2 linked regions of the Cryptosporangium aurantiacum genome follow. Each later gene encodes a partner of the first gene's protein in a complex. Links are inferred from orthologs where the notes say so. Each region holds a gene or a part of one and is shown in the gene's direction. Other genes may lie near its edges.

What was found.
Region 2: the proteins of pcrA (region 1) and uvrB are in contact, whole or in part, in a crystal structure (PDB 7EGT), measured with the Thermus thermophilus proteins. The link is inferred for Cryptosporangium aurantiacum from one-to-one orthologs. Residues at the interface, in WP_096412145.1 of Thermus thermophilus: His654, Arg656, Phe657, Gln666, Asp668, Glu669, Lys680, Arg681, Leu682, Ser683, Lys685, Tyr686, Ala687; in WP_096411307.1 of Thermus thermophilus: Glu23, Leu25, Arg26, Asp27, Gly28, Glu29, Arg30, Phe31, Arg55, Glu326, Asp327, Phe328, Glu379, Ser382, Gln383, His398, Gly400, Arg401.

What each region holds. Positions count from the first base shown.
Region 1 is NZ_FRCS01000012.1:100,607-106,400, reverse strand. Bases 1,440-4,501 are described here. They hold pcrA (DNA helicase PcrA), read left to right. Parts: upstream 1,440-1,807; coding sequence 1,808-4,195; downstream 4,196-4,501. Other genes in these bases: BUB75_RS31915 (chorismate mutase), read right to left, coding at 1,440-1,542. In the rest of the region: BUB75_RS31925 (alkaline phosphatase PhoX), read right to left, coding at 1-330; BUB75_RS31920 (PIG-L deacetylase family protein), read right to left, coding at 502-1,239; more of BUB75_RS31915, read right to left, coding at 1,276-1,439; BUB75_RS31905 (M23 family metallopeptidase), read right to left, coding at 4,611-5,252. UniProt on the Escherichia coli protein: A helicase with DNA-dependent ATPase activity. Unwinds DNA duplexes with 3'-5' polarity. Translocates on single-stranded DNA with 3'-5' polarity. Initiates unwinding more efficiently from a nicked substrate than double-stranded DNA.
Region 2 is NZ_FRCS01000001.1:559,064-563,416, forward strand. What follows is about bases 1,366-4,353. They hold uvrB (excinuclease ABC subunit UvrB), read left to right. Parts: upstream 1,366-1,761; coding sequence 1,762-3,945; downstream 3,946-4,353. Other genes in these bases: BUB75_RS02385 (MarR family transcriptional regulator), read left to right, coding at 1,366-1,718; BUB75_RS02395 (cellulase family glycosylhydrolase), read left to right, coding at 4,105-4,353. Also shown: BUB75_RS02375 (ABC transporter permease), read right to left, coding at 1-68; BUB75_RS02380 (ABC transporter ATP-binding protein), read right to left, coding at 97-1,020; more of BUB75_RS02385, read left to right, coding at 1,266-1,365. UniProt on the Escherichia coli protein: The UvrABC repair system catalyzes the recognition and processing of DNA lesions. A damage recognition complex composed of 2 UvrA and 2 UvrB subunits scans DNA for abnormalities.

The sequences.
Region 1 (5,794 bases):
CTCACCCCAGCGGATGACGACGCTGCTCTTGTACCCGGACGGGATCGTCACCGCGTCGGCGGTGTTCGGGGCGACCGGGGTGAACGTGAGGGCGCCCTTGGGCGTCCGCGGGGCCGCCGGGGTGGCGGCCGCGGCCAGCTCGGTGCCCACGCCGCTCAGGACGCCACCCGCGGCGACCGCACCCGCACCGAGCGCGGACAGACGCAGCAGCCCGCGGCGGGAGAGCCGAGCCGCGACCGCTCCGGCGACGATGTCGCCGAAGTACTCGTTCTCGCTCTCGTTGGGTGCCGGGTGCGCGCACGCGTTGCCGCAGCGGTAGAGGCAGGTCATCGCCGACCGGCCGGGTTTGTGGTCGGCCAGCGGGAGGACCCGACGATGTTCAGGGGCGAGCGTCACAGGAACTCCTGAGGTATCGGCGATACGAGGGAAGCACCGCGAACCTAGGGAAGCTCCGTGAGCAGTCCCTGCTCCTTAGGTGAACAGCAGGTGGACACGCCCTGTTCAGGCCGTGTGGACCACCGAAAACAGCTCGGCGAATCGGTCCGCGGGCAGGCCGGCGCGGGTGGCGTTTGCCCGATTCCACTCCTCGACCCTGGCCCGCATGTCGTCCAGGTCGCCGGGGAGCTGACTGACGTGCTCGCGTAAAGCGTTGAGCTTCTGCTCGAACACGTCGGTGATGTCGACCGCGTAGTCGGCGGTGGGGGTGCCGGTGAACCACATCTCGCGGACGGTCCACGGCTCCAGGCCCTCGTCCCGGAGCAGCGTCGGGTGGGCGAACGGGTTGCGGGCGTCCGGGTAGACCGCGTCGTACGTCGCCTCGCCGATCCGGGCGTGGTCGCCGTGCGCTGCGGCCACGCGTGCCCAGTCGCGGACCGGTGAGGTCGTGACGACCCGGTCGGGGCGGATGCGGCGGATCTGCCGTGCGATGTCCCGGCGCAGGTCGTTCGTGACGTAGAGGGCGCCGTCCGGGTAGCCGAGGAACGTGACGTCGGTGACGCCGAGGACCGCGGCGGCGGCCCGTTGCTCGGCCTCCCGGATGCCCGTCATCTGATCACGGGGCGTGTCGTCGAAGCCGCCCGCGTCGCCGCTGGTGGCGATGGTATAGGCGACCTCGATGCCGGCCTTCGTCCAGGCGGCGACGGTGCCGCCGGAACTGAAGTCGACGTCGTCGGGATGAGCGGTGACGACGAGAACACGCTGGACGTCGTCGAGGGGGCGAGGGGAGGGCGGGAAACTCACGCTCAATCGTAGGCAGGTCGTCCGCCGAACCGCTTTTTAGAGGGGGCCCCTACCCGCGCGGAGGAGCAGCATCGCGAGCTGGGCCCCGTCGGTGCCGAGCGCGGCGCGGAACTTGTCGACGATCTTCTGCTCGCGGGCGAGGACGAGCCGGGTGCCCCCCGCGGCCATCCGGGCGACCCCCACCTGGCGGCTGAGCTCGGCGCGTTCGCGCCAGATCCGGATCAGCTCGGCGTCCGCGGCGTCGATGCGTTCCCGCAACGCGTCGATCTCGGCGTTCGACTGTTCGGTGGTCGGTGCAGTCATGGCGTGCTCTCCGTATCTCGGGTGGGCGCCCGGCTCCGGGGGCACACAAAAACGCCCCGGGGCCGGGCCCCGGGGCGTCGAAGTGGTCTGGGGTTCAGACGACGATGACGGCTGCCGGATGCCCGGAGCCGTAAAAAAATCGTGCCGTCAGTCGAACCACGGGAGAAGTGTGACACGTGTGCCGCCGTTCGGCCAACGGCGCTCACTATGTGGACGCCGATGAGCGCACCGAACTGTCGGCGGGCGGGAGTAGTGTCGCTGGGCGATGAGCACCCTCTTCGACCTCCCCAGCGCAGGCCGCGAACCGGGCCAAGAGCCGGCCTCCGGAGTACCCGCTTCCCGGCGGCCCGTCCGCCTCGCCGTCGACCCTGCCACGCTGCTCGAGGGGCTCAACGACCAGCAGCGCGCCGCGGTCGTCCACGAGGGCACGCCGCTGCTGATCGTGGCCGGTGCCGGGTCGGGCAAGACCCGCGTGCTCACCCACCGGGTGGCGTGGATCCTCGCCCACCGCGGCGCCCAGCCCGGCGAGATCCTCGCGATCACGTTCACGAACAAGGCCGCGGGTGAGATGAAGGAGCGGGTCACCGAACTGGTGGGTCCGCGCGCCCGGTCGATGTGGGTCTCGACGTTCCACTCGGCCTGTATCCGCATCCTGCGCGCCGAGGCGAAGACCGCCGGGCTGAAGTCGCAGTTCTCGATCTACGACGCCGACGACTCCCGGCGGCTGATGACGCTCGTGTGCCGCGAGCTCGACCTCGACCCGAAGCGGTACCCGGCCCGTTCGCTGCTGGCTCAGGTCAGCAACCTCAAGAACGAACTGGTGGACGAGGAGACGTTCGCGTCCAGGGCGTCGGGCACCGCCGAGCGGATGCTGTCGGAGGCCTACACGCTCTACCAGCGGCGCCTGCGTGAGGCCCAAGCGCTCGACTTCGACGACATCATCATGACCACGGTCAACCTGCTCAAGGCGTTCCCGGCGGTGGCCGAGCACTACCGGCGGCGCTTTCGGCACGTGCTGGTCGACGAGTACCAGGACACGAACCACGCGCAGTACGAGCTGATCCGCGAGCTGGTGGGCACCGACGCGGAAGGCGACCCGCCACCCGGGGAGCTGTGCGTCGTCGGTGACGCCGACCAGTCGATCTACGCGTTCCGCGGCGCGAGCATCCGGAACATCCTCGAGTTCGAGCGTGACTATCCGCAGGCCACCACGATCCTGCTGGAGCAGAACTACCGGTCGACGCAGACGATCCTGTCCGCGGCGAACGCCGTGATCGCGCGGAACCCCGATCGGCGGCCGAAGAACCTCTGGTCACAGGCGGGCGACGGGCACCCGCTCACCGCGTACGTGGCCGACAACGAGCACGACGAGGCGGCCTGGGTGGCCGGTGAGGTCGACCGGCTCACCGACTCCGGGGCGCAGCGGCCCGGCGACGTCGCGGTGTTCTACCGGACGAACGCCCAGTCCCGGGTGTTCGAAGAAGTGTTCATCCGGGTCGGGCTGCCGTACAAGGTCGTCGGTGGCGTCCGCTTCTACGAGCGCAAAGAGGTCCGCGACGCGCTCGCGTACCTCCGGGCGATCGCCAACCCGGACGACACGGTGAGCGTCCGGCGCATCCTGAACACGCCCCGGCGAGGCATCGGCGACCGGGCGGAGGCCTGCGTCGAGGCGCTGTCCTCCCGTGAGCGCATCGGGTTCGGTGCGGCGCTGGAGCGAGCCGGAGAGGCGCCGGGCATCGGCAGCCGGGCGGTGAAGGCGATCGGTGAGTTCACCGCGCTGATGTCGGCGCTGCGCACGTTGGCCGAGACCGAGCCGCCGAGCATCGTCCTGGAGGCCGTGCTGACCCGCACCGGCTACCTGGCCGAGCTGGAGGAGAGCAACGACCCGCAGGACGAGGGCCGGGTCGAGAACCTGCAGGAGCTGGTGAGCGTCGCCCGGGAGTTCGAGGAGCGGGCGGCGGCCACCGAGACCGAGGCGGGCCTGATCGAGTTCCTCGAGCAGGTCGCGCTGGTGGCCGACGCCGACAGCATCCCGCCCGCCCCGGACGACGCCGAGGGCGCCGACCAGGCAGCGCAGCAGGGGCAGGTCACGCTGATGACGCTGCACACCGCCAAGGGCCTGGAGTTCCCGGTGGTGTTCCTGACCGGGCTGGAGGACGGGGTGTTCCCTCACCTGCGGTCGTTGGGCGACCCGAAGGAGCTGGAGGAGGAGCGTCGGCTGGCCTACGTCGGCATCACCCGGGCGCGGCAGCGCCTGTACCTGTCGCGGGCGATCACCCGGAGCGCGTGGGGGCAGCCGCAGTACAACCCGCCGTCCCGGTTCCTCGACGAGGTGCCGACCGGGCTGCTGAGCTGGGAGCGGCAGGCGCCGGCGCCGAAGGAGACGCTCTCGAAGTGGAGCGGCACCGGGTCGGCGCAGGAGCGGCTCGCACAGCAGTACGCCTCGTCGGCGAGGCCGGGCGCGCGCGGTGGAGCAGGCAACCGTCCGGCGATCTCGCTGGAGCTCGGCGACCGGGTCACCCACGATGCGCACGGGCTGGGGCGGGTCGTGGAGATGCGCGGTGAGGGCGACCGGGCGCAGGCGTGCGTCGACTTCGGCGACGGCAAGGGCCGCTGGTTTCTCCTCCGCTACGCCCCCCTCGAAAAACTGTGAGGGCGGCTCCAGGTCCGTACCTGAAAGATGCGCGGCAGGCGCATCTTTCAGGCGGCCTGCTCGTTTGCTGAGTAGAGCGGCTTGGGACAACACGCGTCACAGGGATCCTTTTTCACCACGAAGTGGTCCCCCGAAAGGGTGGTGTGGCGCCCGCTGTCCCGATAGGATCGAACACATGTTCGAACGATGGGTTCGCGGTCGGCAGCGGCGAGGGCGGTGCGGGATGAGCGGTATTTGCTCCCAGAACGACATGGTGGTCGTCCCTCGGAAGCCGGGTCGGCATCGGCGGCCGGGGCCCGGTGCGGTGCTGCGTGCCCGCTTCCGGCCGACGGTGGCCACGCCCCGAGCAAAGGCTTCGGTGGAGCGAGTGGTGGGGCCCGGGGCCTACGTCATCGGCCCGTACCGCCCCGGCGCGTCAGAGGCTGGTGTTGACGCCCGTCATCGAGACGTCGTGGTCCTCGAGCCAAGCCAGCGGGTCGCTGGGGACGTCGTCGATGCGGACCTCGAAGTGGCAGTGGGGCCCGGTCGAGGCGCCGGTGCTGCCGACCTTCGCGATCAGGTCGCCGGCTTCGACGTGGTCGCCGACCGAGACGGTCAGCTCTGAGTTGTGCCCGTAGCGGGTCGTGATGCCGTCGCCGTGGTCGATGATCACGATCTGGCCGTAGCCGCCGTACCACCCGGAGCGGATCACGGTGCCCGCGCTGGCGGCCTTCACCGGCGAGCCGTAGCCGGAGGCGATGTCGATGCCGTAGTGGAACGTGCCCCAGCGTGCGGCGAAGAGCGAACTCAGCGGCCCGCCCGCGGGTCGAACCCAGACCGGGAGCTGTTCGGGGTCGGAGACGCCGCTGCGCTTCTGCGATCGGGAGGCACGAGGGTCACCGCTGCGGGTCTCTGCCTGCGTGGTGTTGCCCGCATCAGCGGATTGGCCGGAGAGCTTGTCGGCGTCGACGTGCTGGCCGAGAGCCGCGGATGCGGAGACCGTGTCCGTCGACGGCAATGCCGAACCGACCGCCAACGCGGCGACACTGACGCCGACAACGGCAGTGGTGACCGCCATCGCGTATCCGGCGCGTGGTGCTGTCGGCGCGCGATGGCGTCCGACGTGTCGGACATTCCCGCTCTCTTGCACTAACTGCCTTTCGACGGCCTACCTGCTCCCTTCCTCAATCACGTGTGACACCCGAGAAGTGTTCACTTCGGCGCCGGGTGGCGCCGACGGATCGAGGCCCGGAGGTTGGTCGTTGTCGGCATGCCGACCCGACACAGGGCGTTACGGTAGCCAGCCCCCGGCGGCAGACACAAGAATGGCATACGAACCCGTGGCTTTCCGCCCCTGGAATCCCTTTTATTCGCTCCGAAATCGCTGCTATCAGTAGCCGGGGTAGCACCATTCGTTATCAAGCGTTTCCCTGAAGCGCTTTTGTTAACCGCCACAGAGTGGTGAATAGTCCGCGATAAGGGACGTACCCGCGAGCCTTAAACCCGCCTAAAGAAGGTGTGGGTCACGCTTACGGGAGGAGGGTGGGTGTTCCTCCGTACGGTGGATCTGCGGACGACGTCCGGATTATCGTTACGGTGGGTTACCACCGCCGGGTCTCG
Region 2 (4,353 bases), on another replicon or contig:
CCACCGGCGCCCCGGGCGGCCCGCGTCCGGGCGTCGGCCGGACGCGGGGGACTGGCGAGCGTAGTCATCGGACGACCTCCCTTCCGGACGAGGCGGTCATGCCCGCGCGCCGTTGAGCGCGGGCTCGTCGCTGTAGTGGCGCAGGAACAGTTCCTCGAGCGTGGGCGGCTGGCTGACCAGGCTGCGGATGCCGAACTGCTCGAGCCGCCCCAGCAGCGTCCCGAGCGACTCGGCGTCCACCTGGCAGATCAGGCGGGTGCCCGCCACCGTGACGTCGTGCAGGCCCGGCAGATCGGCGAGGCCGTCCGGCTCGCGGGTGAGCTCGGCCTCGATCGAGGTGCGGGTCAGGTGGCGCAGGTCGGCGAGGGTGCCGGTCTCCACGACCCGGCCGGAGCGGATGATGCTCACCCGGTCGCAGAGCTTCTCGGCCTCGGCCAGGATGTGGCTGGAGAGCAGCACAGTGCGGCCGTTCGTCCGCTCGTCGTTGATGCACTGCTGGAACACCGCCTCCATCAGCGGGTCGAGGCCGGACGTCGGCTCGTCCAGGATCAGCAGCTCGACGTCGGAGGCGAGCGCGGCGACCAGCGCGACCTTCTGCCGGTTGCCCTTCGAGTACGTCTTGGCTTTCTTGCGGGGGTCGAGCTCGAACCGCTCCAGCAGGTCCGCCCTGCGGCGCGGGTCGAGGCCGCCGCGGACCCGGCCGAGCAGGTCGATCACCTCGCCGCCGGACAGGTTCGGCCAGAGGTTGACGTCGCCGGGAACGTAGGCGAGCCGTCTGTGCAGGGCGACCGCGTCCCGCCACGGGTCGCCGCCGAGTAGCCGCGCCTGCCCGGAGTCGGCGCGCAGTAGCCCGAGCAGAACCCGGATCGTGGTGGTCTTTCCTGCGCCGTTGGGCCCGAGGAAACCGTGGACCTCGCCGGAACGGACTGAGAGGTCGAGTCCGTCGAGTGCGCGGACCGGCCCGAACGTTTTCACGACCCCGGCGAGTTCGATGGCCGAGACACTGTCGTTGGAAGCCATAGTTCTGACGGTATCGAGTCTTCACAAATTTGTGAAGATTGGCGAGAATGTTCGAGGCAGGGCAGTATCGAAAGACGCGACGTCGGTGGAAGGGAGCGCTGGTGAGACCGGAGGCCAGCAGGGGTGCGGGAGGCGCGGAGGTCGCCATCGAGCTGATTTCGCAGCCGTCGTCGGACGCCGTCCCGGAGAGCGGCGATGCCGACGAGGCGATCCGGGCGGACTTCCGCGAGCGGTTCGCGCTCGTGATGACGAACTGGGGTCTCCAGCGCATGGTCGCCAGGGTGTACGCCGCTCTGGTCGTGACCGAGTCGCCGACGCTGACGATGCCCGAGCTCGCCGAGTTGCTGCAGGCCAGCGCCGGGGCGATCTCGGGTGCGGTGAAGTCACTCACGACGATCGGCATCGTCGAGCGGGTGCCGGCTCCCGGCAGCCGTCGCGACCACTACCGGATCGCCGACAACGGCTGGTACGAGGCGATGCTGGAGAAGAACAAGCAGGTCGTGCAGCAGATGATCGATCTGGCCGCGGACGGCGTCGGTAAGGTCGGGGAGGACTCAGTCGCCGGTCATCGGTTGGCCGAGATGCGGGACTTCTATTCGTTCATCAGCGCTGAGATGCCGACGATGCTCAGCCACTGGGAGCGGGCCCGCGACGAGCGCCGGGCGGCGCGGCAAGCGTCGAGCGACGCCGAGGCGTAGATCGCGACGCGTTCTGTCGGACCCTCGACGTACCGTGGTTCGCATGAGTCCGTCAGCCCGACCTGCCTCCGGTCCGAACGCGCCGGAGGGCCTGCGCGACGACGCCGTTGCCCACGGCGAGACGACGTCCATCGTCCGGCGTCCGGGCCGGTTCGAGGTGGTCAGCGACTACGACCCGGCCGGTGATCAGCCGGCCGCGATCGACGAGCTCGAACGGCGCATCCGGGCGGGCGAGAACGACGTCGTGCTGCTCGGTGCCACCGGTACCGGCAAGTCGGCGACCACGGCCTGGCTGATCGAGCGGCTGCAGCGGCCCACGCTGGTGATCGCGCCGAACAAGACGCTCGCGGCCCAGCTGGCCAACGAGTTCCGCGAGCTCCTCCCGAACAACGCGGTCGAGTACTTCGTCTCGTACTACGACTACTACCAGCCCGAGGCGTACGTCCCGCAGACCGACACCTACATCGAGAAGGACTCCTCGATCAACGAGGAGGTCGAGCGGCTCCGTCACTCCGCGACGATGTCGCTGCTGACCCGGCGCGACGTCATCGTGGTCGCGACCGTCTCCTGCATCTACGGCCTCGGTACGCCGCAGGAGTACATCGACCGGTCGATCCCGTTGAAGGTCGGTCAGGAGATCGAGCGCGACAAGCTGCTCCGCTGGCTGGTCGACGTCCAGTACACGCGGAACGATCTGAACTTCACCCGGGGCACGTTCCGGGTCCGCGGCGACACGGTCGAGATCATCCCGGCCTACGACGAGCTCGCGGTCCGTGTCGAGATGTTCGGTGACGAGATCGAGCGGCTCTACCACCTCAACCCGCTCACCGGCGAAGTGGTCAACGAGGAGACCGAGCTGCACGTCTTCCCGGCGACGCACTACGTCGCCGGCCCCGAGCGGCTGGAGCGGGCGATCCGCGGCATCGAGGCCGAGCTGGAGACCCGGCTGGCCGAGCTGGAGCGGCAGAGCAAGCTCCTGGAGGCGCAGCGGCTGCGGATGCGCACGACCTACGACATCGAGATGATGCGCCAGGTCGGGTTCTGCTCCGGCATCGAGAACTACTCCCGCCACATCGACGGCCGCGATCCCGGCTCGCCGGGCTTCTGCCTGATCGACTACTTCCCGGACGACTTCCTGCTGGTCATCGACGAGTCGCACGGCACCGTCCCGCAGATCGGCGGCATGTACGAGGGCGACATGTCGCGGAAGCGGACGCTCGTCGAGTTCGGCTTCCGGCTGCCGAGCGCGATGGACAACCGCCCGCTGAAGTGGGAGGAGTTCCAGGACCGGGTTGGGCAGACCGTCTACCTCTCGGCCACGCCGGGCAACTACGAGATGGGCCGCGCGAAGGGCGAGTTCGTCGAGCAGATCATCCGCCCGACCGGACTCATCGACCCGGAGGTGCTGGTCAAGCCCACCAAGGGGCAGATCGACGACCTCGTGCACGAGATCCGGGTCCGGGCCGAGAAGGACGAGCGGGTCCTGGTCACGACGCTGACCAAGAAGATGGCCGAGGACCTCACCGACTACCTGCTGGAACTCGGCATCCGGGTGCGCTACCTGCACTCCGAGGTCGACACGCTGCGGCGGGTCGAGCTGCTGCGCGAGCTCCGCAAGGGCGACTTCGACGTGCTGGTCGGCATCAACCTGCTCCGCGAGGGCCTCGACCTACCCGAGGTCAGCCTGGTGTCCATTCTCGATGCCGACAAGGAGGGGTTCCTGCGCAGCGAGACGTCGCTGGTGCAGACGATCGGCCGTGCGGCCCGAAACGTCTCCGGCCAGGTCCACATGTACGCCGACCAGATCACGCCGTCGATGCGGCGGGCGATCGACGAGACCAACCGGCGCCGCGAGAAGCAGATCGCGTACAACACCGAGCGTGGCGTCGACCCGCAGCCGCTGCGGAAGAAGATCGTCGACATCCTCGACGACATCTACCGGGAGGCGGCCGAGAACGAGAGCGGCGAGCTGATCGGCGGCTCCGGCAGGCAGCAGTCCCGCGGCAAGTCGCCGGTTCCCGGGCTGAAGTCGAAGGCGACCGTCGGCGTCGGCGCCCACCGCGAGGGCATGGCGCGTGCCGAGCTCGCCGACCTGATCCAGCAGCTCAACGATCAAATGCTGGCGGCGGCGCGAGAGCTGCAGTTCGAGCTCGCGGCCCGGCTCCGGGACGAGATCAACGAGCTGAAGCGGGAACTGCGCGGCATGGACGCCGCCAACGTGAAGTAGCCTCCGGGCTGCTCGAGGCCGCGAGGCGGCGAGGTTGCGGGACGGCCGGCGGTTGGATCCACAACCGTCCGGCTCCCGGACGACACTCGGCGCGACAACCCCCGGTTCCGATGAAGCCACCGTCAGAACAAGGATTGTTCTCACGGAGGATTCATGACGATGGACCGTCGTAAGTTGCTCGGCGCCGCTGCGATCGCCGTCCCCGCTATTGCCGGCGCCGCTCTACTCAGCGACCTCGACCTGGGCACCGACACTCGATCGACCGGCGAGAGCTTCGCCGGCCAGGCGGAGGAAGTATCCGGCGACGCCACCGTGGCGCAGAACGCCGCGCCGCCGGTCGTCGGCGCCCAGTTCCACGGCACGTGGGACATGTACTGGAACAGCCTCACGCCCAACGCGATGTTCTAC